4 regions of the Paenibacillus sp. JNUCC31 genome follow, and region 2 is predicted to be linked to each of the others. Evidence: predicted binding sites of a transcription regulator. Region 2 holds the regulator's gene; each other region holds the start of a gene.

What was found. Region 2 encodes Rex, which represses fermentation and respiration genes when NADH is low (regulators of the CRP and FNR family bind a similar motif). Its sites were predicted from a motif close to TTGTGAAATATTTCACAA; they were not measured.
Region 1: a site for Rex is predicted at 3,085-3,102, ahead of JNUCC31_RS30875 (cytochrome ubiquinol oxidase subunit I). Genes of this name have one in related genera too.
Region 3: a site for Rex is predicted at 2,695-2,712, ahead of nirB (nitrite reductase large subunit NirB). Genes of this name have one in related genera too.
Region 4: a site for Rex is predicted at 2,927-2,944, ahead of pflB (formate C-acetyltransferase). Genes of this name have one in related genera too.

The regions. Positions count from the first base shown of each region.
Region 1 is NZ_CP062165.1:7,031,284-7,036,510, reverse strand. Features, by position in the region: gene cydD (thiol reductant ABC exporter subunit CydD) at 1-465, opposite strand, end outside; gene JNUCC31_RS30880 (cytochrome d ubiquinol oxidase subunit II) at 533-1,549, opposite strand; gene JNUCC31_RS30875 (cytochrome ubiquinol oxidase subunit I) at 1,546-2,922, opposite strand; gene JNUCC31_RS30870 (TlpA family protein disulfide reductase) at 3,536-4,081, opposite strand; gene ccmA (heme ABC exporter ATP-binding protein CcmA) at 4,093-4,806, opposite strand; gene JNUCC31_RS30860 (ABC transporter permease) at 4,799-5,227, opposite strand, start outside.
Region 2 is NZ_CP062165.1:641,641-646,867, reverse strand. Features, by position in the region: gene dinG (ATP-dependent DNA helicase DinG) at 1-2,376, shown strand, start outside; gene JNUCC31_RS02605 (redox-sensing transcriptional repressor Rex) at 2,601-3,254, shown strand; gene JNUCC31_RS02600 (amidohydrolase) at 3,241-4,545, shown strand; gene JNUCC31_RS02595 (cell wall elongation regulator TseB-like domain-containing protein) at 4,587-5,117, shown strand.
Region 3 is NZ_CP062165.1:1,215,623-1,220,849, forward strand. Features, by position in the region: gene JNUCC31_RS05300 (M42 family metallopeptidase) at 1-1,016, shown strand, start outside; gene JNUCC31_RS05305 (hypothetical protein) at 1,224-1,541, shown strand; gene JNUCC31_RS05310 (metal-dependent hydrolase) at 1,774-2,481, opposite strand; gene nirB (nitrite reductase large subunit NirB) at 2,801-5,227, shown strand, end outside.
Region 4 is NZ_CP062165.1:822,550-827,776, forward strand. Features, by position in the region: gene pflA (pyruvate formate-lyase-activating protein) at 1-494, opposite strand, end outside; gene pflB (formate C-acetyltransferase) at 586-2,844, opposite strand; gene adhE (bifunctional acetaldehyde-CoA/alcohol dehydrogenase) at 3,332-5,227, opposite strand, start outside.

The DNA.
Region 1 (5,227 bases), 1.2 Mb from region 2:
CATAAACGTTACCACCAAAATCAGAATCGGAATGATGGCTGCCTCCATCATGCGCGGCATATACAGACTAAAATAACTTTCAGCCTCATCCACAGCATCAAGAGCAACACTGACCTTTCCCCCGGTCTGTCCGCGGAGAGTTGAACGCATCGACGCATGGGTCAAATTTTGCAGTACAGCTGTCCGCATATTCGTCTTGGCACTGGCAGCCATATGCAAACCAACTTTCCCGTTACCATAAGACAGCCCTGTGCGCACGACCATGACAGCCAGAAGCAGCCCGAGCAGCATGACGACCGACGAGAGGGAGGCCTTCTCCACGAAAATCCGTTGGACTGCTTCAGCAAGCAGTGCGGCCTGACTCACAATGGCTGCACCCAGCGCGAGTGAAATGAGCGCCAGGAGCACGAGACGTTTTCGCTGGCCAGACATTTGTTGAGAGATCAGACTTGTTTTCCTCTTCATGCAAACTCCCCTCCTTTCTATGAATGCTTATGAGATTGCTCCCTTACATCGCATAAATGTATTCAATTTATTTTTTTCCCTTTACATAATCCGCATCAAACAGAAACAGTCTGAAGACCAGAATCAGAGAAGGAATCAACATACACATGCCACCGATAAACACAACAACCAGTGCGAAGCCCATCGCTGGTGAGGTGACGCTGTTTTGAATCGTAATGTACGGATCAAGGATATACGGATATTGTCCAATTCCGTATGCGAAAAAGGCACTGAAAAATTGAAGCATGATGCATACAAAAGCTAATCCGTAGCGTCGTCCGTTATAGATCAGCCACATCGCAATCATGAAGAACGCAACGGAAAGTGCAAGCAGCCACCATAAATCCATCATATTTTGAAAATGTCGCTCATTGTGCTGTCCCAAATAAATAAATGCAGTCAGTGCGATGATAATCGTCGGTGTACTCCAGAACAGGGCATAGGTCCGCACCAGTTTCAACGCAGAATGATCCTCTGCCCGGGATGCATAAAAGGCCAGAAATGAACTGCTAATGAACAAGACAGACACAATCGCCAATCCCACGATGCTCCACGATAACGGATTGGTGAACAGCGTCCAGTAATCCAGAGAAACCGTCGAACCCTCCTTCACGATAAAGCCGCCTTCCGACAGCGTTAGCGCCACTGATAATGAGGCTGGAATAAGCAAACCCGAAGCTCCATATAGAAACAGATACACAATGTTATTTTTGGAACCATAGTTCTCAAAAGCATAAAATGACCCGCGAATGGCGAGCAAAATGACCGCAATGCTTCCCGGTACGAGCAGTGCTGATCCGTAGTAATAGGCCGTGTCCGGAAAGAATCCAACAATCCCAATGTAGAAAAAGACAAAAAATACATTCGTAATCTCCCATACCGGTGATAAATAACGGGAGATCAGACGATTAATCAGGTGATCCTGTTTCGTCAAGCGTGCATAGAAGGCAAAGAAGCCCGCTCCGAAATCAATGGAGGCTACAATTAAATAGCCATACAGGAACAGCCAGAGTACCGAGATGCCAATCAGCTCGTAACTCATCATGTACGCTCACCCTTTTCTGTAGACTGATTGCTCTTCTCCTTCTCCTTTTCCCTCATCCATTTCTCCATCTCGACTTCTGCCGGATTATTGTTGAACAACCGTCTTAACACGAGAACACACATGACTCCCAGAACGATGTAGAGAAGCAGGAAGAAGAAAAAGATCATTCTTATGTTGGGTGATGAAGTGGCGGCTTCCTCTACACGCATATATCCCCGGATAATCCACGGCTGTCGTCCAAGTTCAGCATAGAACCAGCCCAGCTCAACCCCGAGAAAAGCCATTGGTGCGCCCAGGGCAATGATTCCAAGCAGCCACTTGTTCAATTCATTGCGCTTTTTCCAGAACACAAACAGGAAATACAGAACCGAGATGGAGAGCAGAGCGAATCCGATTCCGGCCATTAAATCAAACAGGTAGTGAACGAGCAGCGGCGGCCATTCGTCCTTCGGAAACTCCTCCAGTCCGGTTACCTCTGCATTAAAGTCACTAAAGGCCAGGAAGCTAAGCAGTTTCGGCAGGTGAAGAGCTCCTATAATTTCATGCTCTGCATTCAGCCAGCCTAATAAAATTAAATCCGCGCCGCTTTCCGTCTCAAAATGCCATTCTGCCGCTGCAAGCTTCTCCGGCTGATGCTCTGCCAAGAACTTGGCGGACACATCTCCTGCTAACGTGTTCAGCAAGCCGAACAGCAAAACCACTGCCATCATGAGGTTTAAAGCTTTTTTATGGTAGGCAGAAGCCCCTTTTCTCAGCAGTGCAAAGGCTGCAATTCCTGCTAACAGGGCAGCTCCTGTTAAATAGGCCGAGCTTAATACATGAAACACCTTGGAGAACGTTGCCGTATTCATCATCGCCTGTACCGGGTTAACCGCTGTGAATTGGCCTGCCTCCATGACGAAGCCTCCAGGCTGGTTCATGAATCCGTTCACTGTTGTAATAAACACAGCCGACATGCCTGCCCCGGTGACGATTGGAATCGTCAGCAGCCAGTGAATATACGGATTTTTGAATCGATCCCACGTATACAAATAAATGCCCAGGAAGATGGCTTCAAAAAAGAACGCAAACACTTCCATGAATAGTGGGAGTGCAATTACATTCCCTGCCAGTTTCATAAAATTCGGCCACACCAGGGCCAGTTGCAGTGAAATCGCTGTACCCGTCACCACACCAACCGCCACAGAAATGACAAACCCTCGTGACCACCTCTTCGCCATCAGTATGTAATGGGGGTCCTTCTTGCGAATCCCCATGAACTCTGCAATAGCGATCATTAACGGTACACCGACACCAAGCGTTGCAAAAATAACGTGGAACCCGAGCGTCATACCTGTCACCAGTTTGCTCCACATCACCGTATCGATTGCCATTTTTTACTGCCTCCTTTCAATCTCTGTTCGATTTTCGTAATGATTTTTTACTTCGCATTAGGTCAACCAGCGTTCGGCTACATTCAATATCAGGTTTGGATAGGCTTCGCGAGATGGGTGCAGGATTCATCTATAAAGCGTTCCTTCATCTTTGTATTTATAAAGGGAATTTTTTCACAAAGTAAGGGATGAAGAAGACTTTACAAACCAGCATTGCGTGCTGGCACGCTTTGATCCTGGACTAAGCATGCGTTGAGGAGCCTGTTTTTCCTGTTACTGAAGGGTCAAAGGACTGAAAATGACTTAATAGTTAAAATTATTATATCTTTGTAAGTTAGCAATTCAATCGCTGACACGTCTTCGTCCCTAAATGTTCAAGAAAGGATCAACTCTTTCTGACAACTCGGTGAAAAGCGTAAAAAGTACCCTAAGGAGCTATTGATTCATTGAGCACAACCGTGATATGCATTTTCTTTCCACTATGGGTGCAAGGTGTTCAGAACAACCGTTCGCGGTTGCTCCGATTCGTATAGCAGTCTCCAAATAAAACAAAAGAAGCCACTTTTACAGAGCGACTTCTTTTGTTCTTAAGTATTGCAAGGCTTCAATTCCTTTATTGTACGATCTCCTCCAGCCATTGCTGCAAGGAAATCTCCTCGGTCAACTCACCAAACAGAATGTGGCTGAACATGCCTTTCTGATCTATGATCATCGTTGCTGGCAACCCGGTGATGCGATACTGGCTGGAGACTTTTCCAGTTACATCAATGATAACAGGGAAATCGAATTGCTGTTTCTCCATAAATTCATGAATCGTCCCCTTCGCTTCCCCCACATTGACAAATAGGGTCTCCACGTCATTTTGATATGTCTTAGCGATCTGATTAATCATCGGCATTTCTCTCACACAAGGAGTACACCATGAAGCCCAAAAGTTAATCATGACGACCTTGCCCCGATAATCCGAGAGCTTTACCTGTTCTCCGGCTGAGTTAACTGCAGTGAATTCGGGAGCTGCTGCACCTGCTTCGATGGTACCCGTTCTTTTGGGCTCGGATGATGAAGTACCCTGATACACTGCCCATGCTGCGATCAGCAAAGCAGCCATTCCAATAAGAATTGTAATCAAACGTCGTATTTTTGCACTCTTTTGTTTCAATCGATTCACCTTCATTTTAAGCCAAGACTATGATGAAAAGCAGCATGAAGCGACCCGAACTGTTGACGAAACTCCTCAGTAGAGCCATCTCCCACATTGCGTCCTTGGTTCATAAAAACAATGTGATCCGCAACATCATCTGCGATCTCAAGCTGATGGGTGGAGAACACGACCATATGTCCCTCCTCCTTGATCTGTTTTATCAGATTTGCAAACTCTTGCATCCAGAAGGGGTCCAGTCCATTCGTCGGCTCATCCATGATCAGCAGCGGAGGCTTGGCAAGCAGAGCCTGGGCAAATAACACACGCTGCCGCATGCCTTTGGAAAAGGTCGTGACCCGCTTATTTTTTAGATTGGCCAAGCCTACCATGTGTAGCACTTCCTCCACTCGTGCTTTGGGTACTTTCCGTAGCGCTGCCCAGAACTGGAGCACTTCCTCTGCCGTCAGCCCCTGGTTGAACTGATAATCATCCGGCATATATCCGATCTGTTCCGAATATCGCTTTCGTTCTTTGGACCAGCGCATCTTGTTTACAATGATTTCACCCGAGGTAGGTTGAAGAATACCTGCGAGCATACGCAGAACGGTGCTTTTTCCGGCCCCATTTCCGCCGCATAAGGCAAGCACATGACCGGAAGAAACGCGAAAGGATAGTTCTTCAACAATCTGTTGTTTTTTTATGGATTTACACAGTCCAACAATCTCTGCTTCCACGTTATCCACGGGAACGCCCCCTTTCCCAGATCCCGTAAACCGCCACGATCGAACATGCAATCCACAGCAGGCATATCCCCGTAAAGATCCAGCTTCCGCTCGATGGCTGTACCCAATCTACCCACTGATAATATTCAGGTCCCAATATTGAGCCCCCGCCAAGTTTGATCACAACAAACAAACGTACCAACTCAGCCGGATTGATGAAGGTTAGCAAGGTGAGTAAGGGTTTTACCCACTGATACGGCATGAGTCCCAGTACGGAGATTAGAAGTGTTGGCCATCCAATCACAGCGAAAAACCAAACGGACACGGATATCGTTAACGCTTGCCACCGATTTTTGGATAACGAACCGATGAACATTGCAATAGTCAGAAATAGCAGAACCAGTCCGCAGGAGAATACCAGAAACAAAAGGTACGTCATAAC
Region 2 (5,227 bases):
TTCGATGAGTTACGTGCATTACCGCTTATAACGATTCAGCGCCTCAGTGACCTGTTTGCACCGGAGGATAGTGACTTGGGTTGGTTCTTCGACGGGATGCGCACAGAGAAGGAAGCTGAGCCCATTCAGGATCTGGATGGTCATACGTATTACCGACAGCTTGCCCTAAACGTGAGTGACTGGACAGAGATTGGTGCACCACGGGACGAGCGGGAAGGGAATCCCCTGGAAGGCATCAGTTTTGAACAGTACATGGATCAGGTCCGAGATAACTTGAAGGAAACGCTGGATCATTATGAGGAGCGCGAGGCGCAAACTCAAATGTTCAGTAGTGTGCGACAAGCCTTGGACGAAGAGAAACACCTGTTGATTGAGGCTGGAACAGGCACAGGTAAATCACTCGGTTATTTGCTGCCTGCCATCTATGAAAGTGTGAAGCAAGAACAGAAAGTCATGGTCAGCACGCATACCATCAATCTGCAGGAGCAATTGAGAGAGCGGGATATTCCCATGCTCACCCAAGTGGTTCCCTTCCCTTTTAAGGCAGCTGTATTCAAGGGACGTGGGCATTATCTGTGTCTGCGCAAATTTGAGCACAAAATCAATAAGCGCGAATTTGCTACACCCAAAGAGGACTACTTCACAGCGGCTCAGATGATCGTTTGGCTTACTCAGACGGAGACAGGTGATGATGAGGAACTCAATCTCAGCGGACGCGGAGGTGACTTCTGGGAGACAGTACAGAGTGAGTCCGAGTCTTGTCTTGGACGTTCTTGTCCTTGGTTCCGCAAATGTTTCTATCATCGGGCCAAACATGAAGCAGGGTTATCCGATATCGTCATTACGAATCACTCTAAATTGTTTACCGATGTCAAAGCAGCGCATCAACTGCTGCCAGCCTACGAAAGTCTGGTGATTGATGAAGCACATCATTTGGAGGACGTGGCGGGTAAGCATCTTGGTTTGCATATGAAATATTTCACGTTGGTTCATACACTGACCCGGCTGTTTAAAGATAGCCGCAACGGCCAACTTCCCATGCTTCGTTCCCAATTGTCGGGTCATGAAAACTCGGTACAATGGGGTTCCATGATTGATCAGATGTTCCCGCTTGCGGTTGAAGTCAAAGAGATGTGGGATCGATTGAGCGATACTTTATTCGGCTTGTTGCCTGAACGATCTGATGCTTCTCCAGGCGAGACAGGACAGTTTTCTCTTCGACTGAAGCCTTCGCAAAAACCAGCCAAATGGCAGGAACTGCAGGAGGCTGAAAACCAGATTTATGTAACCCTGGGTGACTTAATCCGTAAGGGTGACAAGTTGCTGCTTGAAGTGAAAGAAGATCAGGATGATTATCAGTCCGATAGTTTGATTACGGATATCTCTGGTCTGCTAAAGGACTTGGCAACGATCAAGGATAATCTGCGTTTCTTCATGCGGATGGATGATACCAAAACCGTTTATTGGATGGAAGCCAGCGGCCAATTCCGCAGTAAATCGCTGCAATTGTATGCTGTTCCTGTAGATGTCAGTGCACAATTAAAAGAAATGTTCTTTGATAAAAAGAAAAGCGTTGTGCTTACATCGGCTACGCTTTCGGTTGACAAATCATTTCAATTCATGATTGAGCAGCTTGGCTTGCAGGAAGCTTCCGAGAATAACCGTCTGTTGACGTCCATGCTGCCGTCACCCTTCAACTATCGTGAACAGGCCCTGCTCGTTATTCCACGTGATTTCCCGAGCGTGAAGGGCAGTGTTGGTGATGCCCACTTTGTGGATATGCTTGTACACTCACTCGCGGAAACGGCCATTGCCACTCGTGGCCGCATGATGGTGCTGTTTACATCCTACCGCATGCTGCGACAGGTCTATGATCCACTCAAAGAGGCGTTGTCCGGCAACGATATATCATTATTGGGCCAAGGGGTGGACAGCGGCAGCCGATCCAAATTGACACGCCGGTTCCAGGACGCAAAAGCTACGGTGCTTCTTGGCACAAGCAGCTTCTGGGAAGGGGTGGACATTCCGGGAGAGGCATTGACTTGTCTAGCCATTGTCAGACTTCCTTTTCAACCGCCGAATCATCCATTGGTGGAAGCGAAGAGTGAGCTTTTGCAAGAACAGAAGAAAAATCCGTTTATGAAGCTGTCTGTGCCGCAAGCGGTCATTCGTTTCAAACAGGGTTTCGGTAGGCTGGTTCGCACAGGTCAAGACAGAGGCATCGTGATCGTATACGATACACGCGTCATTGAAGCCTATTATGGCAAGTACTTTTTATATTCATTACCAGGACCCAAAATGGAGCATATGCTTGCGGAACAGATGGTTCCGCGAATTACGGAATGGCTCGATAAGCCAGCCGGGGAACAACAATAACAGACTAGAGATACCTCGTGCTCACTACATCATTGCATGAAGCCAGTGATCAGCGGTAAAATTGATTAGATCATTCATTTGTTTCATGAATTTGAAGTAATGCAATTATCATTTATATAACTAGAGCATTCTGTATATTTACTTTTCTTTTCGTATGAACTGATTTATGCAGGATGCTCATCTTTTCATCTATCTATCGTGGCCTTGGTAAGGGGGAGCAATGAATGAAATCAGATAAAATCTCGGAAGCCGTGGTGCGACGTTTGCCCGTTTATTTGCGCTACTTAAATGAATTGCATCAGCGCGAAGTCACTACGGTTTCTTCTCAAGAGCTTGGACTAAGGCTGGATCTGAATCCAGCTCAGATTCGTAAGGATCTGGCTTATTTCGGTGATTTTGGCCGTAAAGGCATCGGTTATGACGTTTCATATCTCATCGAAAAAATTCGTCATATTTTAAAGATAGACCAGCAGATTAATGTGGCTCTTGTTGGAGCCGGTAATCTGGGACATGCATTGTCCAATTACAACGCATATCTGAAAGACAACATGAAGATTGTTGCTGTATTTGATGCCTATGGTCCGAAGATTGGAAGTCAAATCAACAGCCTGACGGTACAGCCGATGAATGAATTAACAGATTCGATCAAAAAGGATAACATTCGCATCGGAATTATCACTGTTCCCGACACGGAAGCCCAAAATGTTGCGGATCAGCTGATTGAGTCTGGAATTGAAGCGATTCTGAACTTTGCACCAACCATCCTCAAAACCCCGCCGCATATTCGCATTCATCATGCCGATTTTACGACGGATCTGCTTAGTTTGGCTTATTACTTGGAGAATGGAAAGGACGACGAGGAAGATGACGAGAAATAGATGGGTTATTCATAACGGCAAATTTGCTGTTAGCGAGGGTGCGAATTGGAAAGTGGTTCACGGTTATATGGTCGTAGAGAATGACCAGATTGTGCATATTGGTGAGACGTTGCCGGAAGGAGACGAAAGTCTGACAAAGGTGGATGGAAAAGGACTGCTCTTCCTGCCGGGTCTGATCAATACGCATGGTCATGCAGCGATGTCGCTTCTGAGAGGTCACGGGGACGATCTGGCGCTACAAGTTTGGCTGCAGGAGAAAATGTGGCCAATGGAAGCCAAAATGACGTCTGAAGACGTATATTGGGGCACATCACTTTCCGTGCTTGAAATGTTGAAAGGCGGAACAACGGCGTTCCTCGATATGTATGATCATATGGATCAGGTTGCGAAAGTAGTGGAACAATCCGGCGTTCGGGCTGCTCTGGCACGTGGCGTAATCGGACTTTGCTCAGAAGAAGAACAACGGCGTAAACTGGAAGAGTCCGCAGCATTTGCACGTCAATGGAATGGACAAGCAAACGGAAGAATTACCACCGTAATCTCTCCACACGCCCCTTATACTTGTCCTCCAGACTACATAGAGAAGCTGGTACAGGTTGCACATGACCTGAATCTGCCTTTGCATACCCATATGTCTGAAACACTTCGTGAAGTGGAGCAGAATGTAACCGACTATGGTCTTCGTCCTGTCGCACATCTGGAGAAATTGGGTTTCTTCTCACGTCCATCCCTGGTCGCCCATGCCGTGCATCTGAATGATGAGGAGATCGAGATTCTCGCACGGCATGATGTAGCCGTTTCCCACAATCCAGGCAGTAACCTGAAGCTGGCTTCGGGTGTTGCACGTGTACCTGACTTGCTGAAAGCAGGTGTGACCGTGTCCCTGGGAACAGACGGACCTGCAAGTAACAATAACCTGGATATGTTTGAAGAGATGAGACTGGCTGCATTGATTCACAAAGGTGTGTCCGGTGACCCAACGGCCGTTCCAGCCGGGGAAGCGCTGCAGCTCGGAACTTCATATGGTGCCAAATCCATTTTCCTGAACAATACAGGCGCTCTGCAAGCAGGCATGAAGGCTGACTTCATCGCACTTAACATCGAACAGGCCCATTTCTATCCACATACCGATCTGATTTCCCACACGGTCTACTCGGCATCAGCCAAAGATGTGGAGCATGTATGGGTGGATGGCAAACAAGTGGTCAAACATGGCGAATGTCTTACCATGGACGAAGAGCGCATTTTGCATGAGTCTCAGCTTGCATTTGACGGTCTGCTCGCTCGTTAATTTCAGGATTGCAGCGTCATAGGGGAAAGGAAGTTCGGCTTTTGAAGAAAAAAAAGAAGTGGATATGGATTTCGCTGCTGCTCCTGGTTCTGATTCTGTTTGGTCTTCAGCGTTATTATGTCTATGTTACCCAGGATCAGCGCAAGGAAGAGGCGTTGGCCATACAGGCGGCACAAGACCAGCTTGGGATAACGTCATATGAAGACCTGCGGAAGTATGTATGGGGTCAGAAAGACGGCGGAGACAACATATACTGGACCCTGATCGGCAAAAATAAGGATAACCAGAGTGTCGTGGTATGGATCAAGTTTGATGGAAATAACAAGCCTGTGACGGGGGCCAATGCAGTACACAGTGAACTCTTGCAAAACGGCATGTCTGAAGCTCAGATTCGAAATCGGTTCAGCTCTGAAGTCCCAGGTGGGGAGATCAAGCGAATCATGCCAGGCGTTGTGAATGGAATCTATGTATGGCAAGTGTACTATAAGGATGGCACTCACAATTACTACCGTTTTTATCGTTTTAGTAACGGTGAACAGGTTGATCTGGTCTATACCATCCCGAATAGCTAGAATAGGCAGCAGGTTTACTATTGTCTAAAAAAAGCACATGCAAAGAGCCGGCAGACGGAAACCCGACTGAACCGGTTCTTTGGCTTACCTTCTTGATCATTTTGGATTTG
Region 3 (5,227 bases), 570 kb from region 2:
GGTTTGAACGCGAGCTTCGCGGATGGATGAAGGAGCAAATGTCTCCTTATACGGATGAATTTGTCCAAGATCGCTTGGGCAGCCTTTTTGGAGTACTCCGGGGCGAGAAGTCCGGTCCCAAAGTTATGGTTGCGGGTCACTTCGATGAAGTTGGCTTCATGACTACAGGCATTACGGAAACAGGCATGATCAGATTCCGTCCACTCGGTGGATGGTGGAGTCAGGCTGTACTGTCCCAGCGTCTTCAGATCATCACTCCGGATCGCCGGATTACAGGGGTTGTCGGTTCAACACCTACACACTTGCTGGATGATTCCCAACGCAATAAACCGGTTGATCTTAGCCATATGTACTTGGATATTGGTGCGGATAACCGTGCAGAAGCAGAGTCTTGGGGCATTCACCCCGGTATGCAGATCGTACCGATCTGTGAATTCACACCGATGGCCAATCCGAAGAAAATTATGGCGAAGGCCTGGGATAACCGTTACGGGGTAGGACTTGCACTTGAGTTAGTTGAAGCACTACACAAGGAAACATTGCCAAATACGCTCTACTGCGGTGCAACGGTCCAAGAGGAATTGGGACTCCGCGGTGCACGCACTGCTGCCAACCTGATTGAACCAGATATCTTCTTTGCACTGGATTGCAGTGCGGCAAATGATATGACAGGAGATAAGCAGTCTTTTGGGCATATCGGGCAGGGCGCTTTGCTGCGAATCTTCGACCCGGGCATGTTCACCCACCGCGGCATCGTGGAATATGTTCAAGATACCGCTTCTTCCAATCAGATCAAAATGCAATATTTCATCTCTCCCGGTGGTACGGATGCCGGAGCGGTTCATATGAGTGGTATTGGTGTACCTTCAACGGTAATTGGGATCTGTGCCCGTTACATTCATACCTCTTCTTCCATCATTCACACGGATGACTATGATGCAGCCAAAGAGCTGCTCGTGAAACTGGTGAAGGGTCTGGATCAGACCACACTAAATACGATTATTGAAAATGCGTAATTGTGGATTCTAGGGTGAAGCTTGAGCTACATGCACTTCATAGCTTAACCTTCATTGAAATGAATATATGAATTTAAGAGATATCCTGATACATCAGGATATCTCTTTTTTGGGTTCAACTAGTTTAATAGCTAGAACATATATAGAAAAGAATCATAAGATATTACTACAAGAGAAGAACTAAAAAAACAAGCGGGGGACCTTTTTATGGCAATGAGAAGGAACGGAAAATCGAATAAAGGTTCCACCAAAACAAATGCTGCCAACACCCTTCTCAATGGCAACCTTAAAGGAAAGAACCTGGAAATTATCGTCGCAGCCTTGCTGGTGAGCGGGAAATTAAGAGTGGATGCCGTTACGTTGTTTAGAGAAGCAACATTGGTGGTCGAGTTGACCGGAAAATATAAAACGCTGCAAAATATGACATCAACTAACACGGATAAGCTGGTCGATTTCATGAACCAGAATGGAGATATGACTTTGGATGACGTGATGCAAGCTTTCCAGAAAAGAATGAATTCCTAGATATTATGAAATGAGGTTGGAATGATGTCTGACTTTGACGGAACCGGCTTTGCCGAACTGATAATTGTAGTTATCCTTGTAATGTTGTTTGTATTTGGTTCAACAGATATTGAAGGTTTGTCGAGTACACCCACAAAGAGCTGAACCACATGACCCTCTCCATATTGATTACAGCCATGGATATGAACAAAAGAAATACCAGTCCTGCAAGAGGACTGGTATTTTTGAGATTTCACAGAAATAAAGGGGAGAATGCAATCCAGGCCAAAATGAGAGCCAGTACAATGCAGACATTTTCCACAACGGTCCCATGTTTGGTTCCTGTACTCATCAGATTGGCCCGTATACGCCACTTGAGCGGTGGGAAAGGACGAATCCCGCGATTCGTCAATGAATCAGCTAATAAGTGCATGGCGTACGCCGTACCTCCAGCTACCCAAATCTCTGGTCCCTGCTGATGCGTAGTGCTATAGAGCAATCCAGCCCATACGACGGTTCCATAAAGGGTATGTGTTAAACCTCTGTGGGTTAACGTCGTGCACAGCATTAACAAACTGCCCGTGATCAGATTCCAGGGTGCGAATGCATGACCATAGATGACGAGTCCCAATCCGATCGCAAACATCAACACTTTGCGCAGGGAACGGGATGGTAGGAAAGATACCATTGCAATCAGAATGGCGAGCAGCAGATTCCATGGTTTTGCCTGTACATAGAAGTACACAAATACGGCGACTGGTAGCAGGATTGTCTGTAATAACCGGATGAGGCTGTTCGGCAATGCCTTTGATACCAATAGCGAATTGGGCTCATCAATGTCTGGCAGCAGCGAACCGATCAGGGCCACGGTAACCGCTGGTGCAGTAACGGGCATGCCAGCCAATTGCAAAACAGAGAGGGACACTGTGGTCCCGATAATCAGGTGGGATCTTCCCATCATGGTGCAAAAACTTCCTTTCAAAGAAATAGGGAACATAAACCGCCCACTTCCGATATTACAACGAAAATAAAACAAGAACAATAGTTCGCATTTCTCATATATTTAACTTTTAGTCTCTATACCCTTCTGATATGCATTGATATTTATACATACTTAAAAAAAGTTTCCGTGACAGGGATCACACTTTTTAATTTGTGATGCCTCTATCCTTATTAGTGAAATTAATCACATTTTCTGTCAGCATTAGACGTTATACTTCAAATATAAACCACTAAAAATGATGGTATTGTAAAGTGTCCATTCAAGGAGGCATACACACATGAACGGAAATAAGGAAAAATTAGTCATCATCGGTAACGGTATGGCAGGCATCAGTACAGTTGAACAAATTTTAAAATTGAGCTCACGGTTCGACATTACGGTCTTTGGTACTGAACCCTATCCCAATTACAACCGGATTATGCTGTCCTATGTGCTGGAAGGCAGCAAAACAATTGATGATATTGTGCTCAATGATCTGCATTGGTATGAGGATTATGGTATTACCCTCCATACAGGTACAACCGTAACACGGATTGATTCCGAGACCCATGAAGTCGTTACTGCAGAAGGCCAACGCTTCCCTTACGACAAAATCATCATCGCAACCGGCTCCAGTTCCTTCATTCTTCCCGTACCCGGTCATGACAAACAAGGGGTTGTTGGGTTCAGGGATATAGCCGATTGTAACGTCATGCTGGAAGCTGCGAAACAGTACAAAAAAGCGGCTGTCATTGGGGGCGGGCTTCTAGGCCTGGAAGCTGCCAAAGGGTTGGTACAGCTAGGGATGGAAGTCACAGTTGTGCATTTGATGCAGGATCTGATGGAACGCCAGCTTGATCCGCAGGCGTCCGCGATGTTAAAAGCCGAACTTGAACGTCAGGGCATCCGGTTCAAGATGGGTGCACAAACCGCAGAACTGCTTGGTGGCGAACGGGTAGAAGGTATTCGTTTTGCCGATGACTCCGTGCTGAACACCGATTTTGTTGTTATGGCCGTAGGCATCAAACCCAACACGGATGTAGCTCGTGAAAGCGGCATGGAAGTTAACCGGGGCATTGTGGTGAACGACTATATGCAAACTTCACTGGAGAACGTGTATTCCGTCGGGGAATGTACTGAACATCGCGGTGTATGTTACGGCCTTGTTGCCCCACTATTCGAACAAGGCATGATTCTGGCCAAACATATATGCGGCGTGGAGACCGCTCCTTATGAAGGTTCTGTTGTATCCACCAAATTGAAAATTTCGGGCGTGGACGTCTTTTCGACCGGTGAATTCATCGACAGTCCCGAACATACGGTCATTGCGCATAAGGATGACTGGAAACGCACGTACAAAAAAATTCTTCTTCGGGATAATATCTTAGTTGGTGCCGTACTCTTTGGTGACATTACGGATTCTGCAGAATTACAGAAGTTGATCAAACAACAAGCCGAAATGACCGATGAATTGTATGCTTCACTGATGGGTACAGGCTGTGGCGGGCACAAAAAGGCTGCCTCCGTGGAAACCATGGCAGAAGACGAAATTGTCTGCGGATGTAACGGAGTAACCAAAGGAACCATTGTCGATGCCATTACGAATCAAGGATTAACCAGCGTAGACGAAATTAAAGCCTGTACGGGTGCAACCCGCTCCTGCGGCGGCTGTAAACCGGTTGTTGAACAAATTTTGCAATATGTGCTTGGAGACAGCTTCACAACAGGTGCCAAACAGGGAATCTGTGGTTGCACCTCCCTCAATCGGGATGAAATTGTATCCGAGATTAAACAAAAAGGATTGCAAACGACCAAAGAGGTCATGAATGTGCTGGGATGGAGCCAGCCCGAAGGATGTTCCAAATGCCGCCCGGCCATTAACTATTACCTTGGCATGATTGCACCAGATACCCATGTGGATGAAAAGGAGTCCCGTTTTGTCAACGAACGCATGAACGCCAATATTCAAAAAGATGGCACATATACCGTTGTACCGCGCATGTATGGCGGGGTCACAACACCGGAAGACTTGAAACGCATTGCTGACATTTCGGTCAAATACGATGTAAAAGCCGTCAAAGTAACAGGAGGTCAGCGTCTGGACCTGATTGGAGTCAAAAAAGAAGATCTGCCCAACGTGTGGGCTGAGCTGGATATGCCTTCAGGCTACGCATACGCCAAGTCACTGAGAACGGTCAAAACATGCGTCGGTTCACAATTTTGCCGCTTCGGCACACAGGATTCCATGGCGATGGGCGCTCTGCTCGAGCGCAAGTTCGAACGTCTGGATCTGCCTGCCAAGTTCAAATATGCCGTGAACGGTTGTCCTCGTAACTGTGCGGAGTCGTGTACGAAAGATATCGGTATCGTAGGTAATGACGGCGGCTGGGAAATATTTATTGGCGGTAACGGTGGCATCAAGGCCAGACTCGCTGACTCCCTGTGCAAGGTGAAGACTGATGAAGAATTAGTTGAGCTTTGCGGAGCAATCATGCAGCATTATCGGGAGACAGCCAATTACCTGGAGCGGACTTCCGAATGGGTGGAACGTCTGGGTCTGGAGCAGATTCGAGCCGTTGTGGTCGATGATGTGAAAGAGCGCAAGGCACTTATGGGACGAATCGAATTCGCTCTTGAGCAAGTGGAAGACCCTTGGAAAAAAGCACTGCGTAACGAGGAAGGCCAGAACAAACTATTCCATGGCATAGAAGTGACAGCTCGACCA
Region 4 (5,227 bases), 180 kb from region 2:
CGAATCCACATTTTTCGTCCATTGTCCGATAACCACTGTGCGGTGCGCAACGTTCTCTCGTTGGATTTGCCTGTCAGTTTGATATGTTTCTCATCATTGATGTGCTTCAGATCGAGTAAAACCAGGTCCGTGTTATCTAATAAATCATGAATGCGATCCGGTTCATTGAACCCGTTGCTGTCCAGCGTGGTGTGCAAACCCCAGCGCCGTTTCGCTTCCTTGAAGACCTCGGCTACAAAATGAGCCTGCAATGTAGGCTCCCCACCAGATACGGTGAGTCCGCCACCAGAGCTGCGATAGTATGACAAGTATGGCTCAATCTCGGCCAGTACCTCCTCCACGCTCATTTCCTTACCACCGTCCAATGCCCAAGTATCTGGGTTGTGACAATATTGGCATTTGAGCAGACATCCCTGCATAAAAAGCACGAAGCGGATGCCTGGGCCGTCAACCGTCCCGAAAGTTTCGAGTGAATGAATATGTCCGTTAACCATGATGCCTCTTCCTTTCTGTATCCGCATCCGCTGTGCGTTTAATATGTGGTTCAGTCTGTCTTTCCGGGCGGCTTTCTCATTTCAATTTCATTTACATGGAACCATGGAACGTCCGGTTGATGACATCGAGCTGCTGCTCACGTGTCAGCTTGATGAAGTTAACCGCGTAACCGGATACCCGTACTGTTAGTTGCGGATAGTTTTCCGGGTGATCCATCGCATCAATCAGCTGCTGACGATCAAATACGTTTACGTTCAGATGGTGTGCACCTTGACCAAAGTATCCATCCAGCATCGCAGTCAAATTGGATTTACGTGTATTCTCCTCTTTACCTAGTGCTTTTGGCACGATGGAGAAGGTATTGGAAATACCATCAAGACTGTGTTCATATGGCAATTTGGCTACAGAACCCAGAGATGCCAGCGCACCTTTTTTGTCACGACCATGCATTGGGTTCGCTCCTGGTGCAAATGGTTCGCCTGCTTTACGTCCATCCGGTGTTGTACCTGTTTTCTTGCCGTACACAACATTGGATGTGATGGTCAGTACAGATTGCGTTGGAATCGCATTACGATATGCTTTGTGTTTGCGAATCATGCCCATGAAGCTTTCCACGAGTTCAACCGCGATGCTGTCGACACTGTCTTCATTGTTACCGTAACAAGGGAAGTCGCCTTCAATTTCAAAATCAATCGCGATGCCTTGTTCGTTGCGGATTGGTTTGACTTTAGCATACTTGATTGCACTCAGAGAGTCTGCTGCAACCGAGAGACCGGCAATACCACAAGCCATCGTACGTACGATATCGCGGTCATGCAGTGCCATTTCAATACGCTCATAGCTGTATTTGTCATGCATGTAGTGAATGACGTTGAGCGAGTTCATATACAGTTTGGCAAGCCACTCCATCATCGGTTTGAAACGTTTCATGACCTCATTGTAATCCAGTACTTCGCTTGTAATTGCCGGATATTCAGGACCCACTTGAGCCCCCGATTTCTCGTCACGACCACCGTTGATTGCATACAGCAATGCTTTGGCGAGATTGGCACGTGCACCGAAGAACTGCATTTGTTTTCCGATCTTCATGGCGGATACGCAGCAGGCAATACCATAATCGTCTCCATAGATTGGACGCATCAGATCGTCATTTTCATACTGGATCGAGCTCGTTTCAATGGATACTTTCGTACAGTATTGTTTGAACGCTTCCGGAAGCTTGGTGGACCAGAGCACAGTCAAGTTTGGTTCTGGTGCAGGACCAAGATTGTTCAGGGTGTGCAGGAAACGGAAGCTGTTTTTCGTAACACGGGTTTCACCGTTAACGGACATACCACCAATGGATTCGGTTACCCATGTTGGGTCTCCACTGAACAACTCGTTATAATCCGGCGTACGCAGGAACTTGACGATCCGCAGTTTCATGACAAAATGGTCAACCAACTCCTGAGCCTGTTCCTCCGTGAGCAAGCCTTCTTGCAAATCACGTTCGATGTAAATATCCAGGAAAGAAGAGACACGTCCGAGCGACATCGCCGCACCGTTTTGCTCTTTGATCGCAGCCAGGTAACCGAAGTAGAGCCATTGGAACGCTTCTTTTGCGGTTGTGGCTGGCAAGGAAATGTCGAAACCGTGCATTTCGCCCAATTGTTTCAATTCTTGCAATGCACGAATCTGTTCGGACAGTTCTTCACGCAGACGAATGACATCTTCATCTATCACATCAACTTCGAGTGCATTCAGTTCGCCTTTTTTATTCCGAATCAGGAAGTCTACGCCATAGAGAGCTACCCGACGATAGTCACCGATGATCCGGCCACGGCCATACGCATCTGGCAGACCTGTAATGATTCCCGCTTTACGAGCTGCACGCATCTCGGAAGTATAAGCATCGAACACACCCTGGTTATGTGTTTTACGAATATTTGTAAATATATCAATGACGCCTTGAGGCAATTCAAAGCCGTATGCTTCACATGCATCAATCATCATGCGGATTCCGCCTGTTGGTTGAATGGAACGTTTGAATGGGGCATCCGTTTGAACGCCGACAATCTGCTCTTTGGTTTGATCCAGATATCCTGGTTGGTGTGAAACGATTGTAGCTGGTGTGTTCACATCAACGTCAAGGACGCCGCCGTTATCACGTTCTTTTTTGGTCAGATCAGATACAATATCCCATAATTCTTTTGTATTCTGGGTTGCCCCTGTAAGGAATGCTTCGTCACCGTAATAAGGTGACAGGTTGTGAGTCAGAAAATCATTCACATCGACGGATTTGGTCCATGTTCCTTTGGTAAAGTTTCTCCAGCCTGTTTGTTGTTTGACATCTTTTTCAATCACCGACATCGTAATCCCTCCACTAATTTGGATTTCTGGACACATAACATGTTGCTTCATTCGTATCATTGTGTGCCCAGAGCCGCGATTAATGTGATTAATTTCACATATAAGCCGGAACACGTTCTCTCTACTTGGGAACCGGAACCGCGGAATGAATGTTTTTCTTACACTTTCAGTATACGTCGTCGTTCTTTCACACTCTGTGATTTTTATCACAAAGTCAGTGAACTAACTCACTCCACCTGCGCTGTGTCCCATTGAAATTGAAGCTTTACACAGGATCACTGCGTGGCAGAACAACCTTCCAATCGCTGTTATCCCCAGATTTTTTTGATTCCCTTTCAAAAAGGGAAAATCCGGTGATAAAGGTGAACGCTTCGCTTTTTCAGGTTATTTCTGCCCTCTTCGTTATCGTGTGGAAGGACGGCAATCGGGGCTCCCCATCTTGGGGAACCCTGATTCTCTTGCCGTAAGGCAGGCTTAGTCTTATTCGTTATTCAAACTTTCCGTAGAAAGCATTGCGGTATACATCTGCCAGTTCAGTCACCAGCGGCATTTTTGGATTGGCTGTTGTACATTGATCTTCGAAGGCACGGTCTGCCAGATAATCCACATGTGCTTCAAAGTCTTTGGCATCAAATCCGATTTCCTGGAACGACTCTTCAATACCTAATGTTTTGTTCAGTTTGCGAATGGCATTGATGAGGCTGGTAACCCCTTCTTCTGTCGTACGTGCAGGCAATCCGAGAATGCGGGCAATTTCTGCATAACGCTCATCTGCCACAAAGTGCGAATATTTCGGGAACGATGCAAATTTGGTCGGTTTTTTCGCATTATAGCGAATGACGTGTGGCATCAGGATCGCATTGGTACGTCCATGTGCTGTATGGTACTGACCGCCCCATTTGTGTGCCAAACTGTGGTTAATGCCCAGGAATGCATTGGCAAAAGCCATACCGGCAATCGTCGAAGCATTATGCATTTTCTCACGTGCCAGTTTGTCACCTTGTAACGCCGATTGCTCCAGGTATTGGAACACCAGTTGGATGGCTTTAATCGCCAGACCATCTGTGTAGTCATTTGCCATGACGGATACATATGCTTCAATGGCGTGAGTCAGTACGTCCATACCTGTGTCCGCGACAGCGGTTTTCGGCAGAGAGTATACAAATTCCGGGTCCACGATCGCCACGTCTGGTGTCAACTCGTAGTCTGCCAGTGGATATTTCGTATTGCCTTGATTTTTATCTGTAATAACTGCGAACGATGTTACTTCCGAACCTGTGCCCGAAGTTGTCGGGATCGCTACGAATTTCGCTTTTACACCGAGACGCGGATATTTGTAGATCCGTTTGCGAATATCCATGAATTTTTGCTTCAAGTCGTTAAAGTCTGTGTCCGGATATTCGTAGAACAACCACATCGCTTTGGCGGCATCCATCGGTGATCCCCCGCCGAGTGCGATAATGCAGTCTGGTTGGAAGCGGCGCATCATTTCCGTACCACGGTCTACTGTTGTTGTCGATGGATCGGGTTCTACGTCAGAGAACACTTCAATAGCTACCGGCATTTGACGTTGACGCAGATAGTGCTCTACTTTTTCTACATAACCGAGTTTGACCATCATGGCATCCGTAATAATGGCTACACGAGTGATGTCCGGCATTTTGGCAAGATACTGTGTTGCACCTTTTTCGAAGTAGACTTTGTTCGGCACTTTGAACCACTGCATATTCACGGTACGGCGAGCCACCCTTTTCACGTTGATTAAATTCACAGCCGTTACGTTCGAAGAAGTCGAGTTACGTCCATACGATCCGCAGCCCAGTGTCAGTGACGGCATGTTGGTATTGTAGATGTCACCGATGGCGCCGTGTGTGGAAGGAGAATTCACGATAATCCGTCCGGTTTGCAGACGATCTGCGAATTTGTTAATCACTTCTTCGTTCGTCGAATGAATAACCGAGGAGTGACCCATGCCGCCAAAAGCAACCACTTCTGCTGCACGCTCAATTCCATCAGCCGCCGTTTTCACTTTGTAACAAGCCAGTACCGGACTTAGTTTCTCAGCGGACAATGGGAACTTCGTACCTACCCCTTCAATCTCGGCTACGAGAATTTTGGTGCCTGCTGGAACTTCAATACCACACATTTGTGCGATAGTGACTGCGGATTGACCAACAATGGCAGGGTTAACCGCACATTTTTCAGCGTTAATCGCTCCTGCGGTCAGTTTTGCTGCCTCATCCTTGTTAACGAAGTAACAGCCATTCGCAATCATTTTCTTTTTCACCTGATCGAAGATCGGCTCTTCGATAATGACTGCTTGCTCGGAAGCACAGATCATGCCGTTATCGAACGATTTGGACAAAATCAGATCCGTTACTGC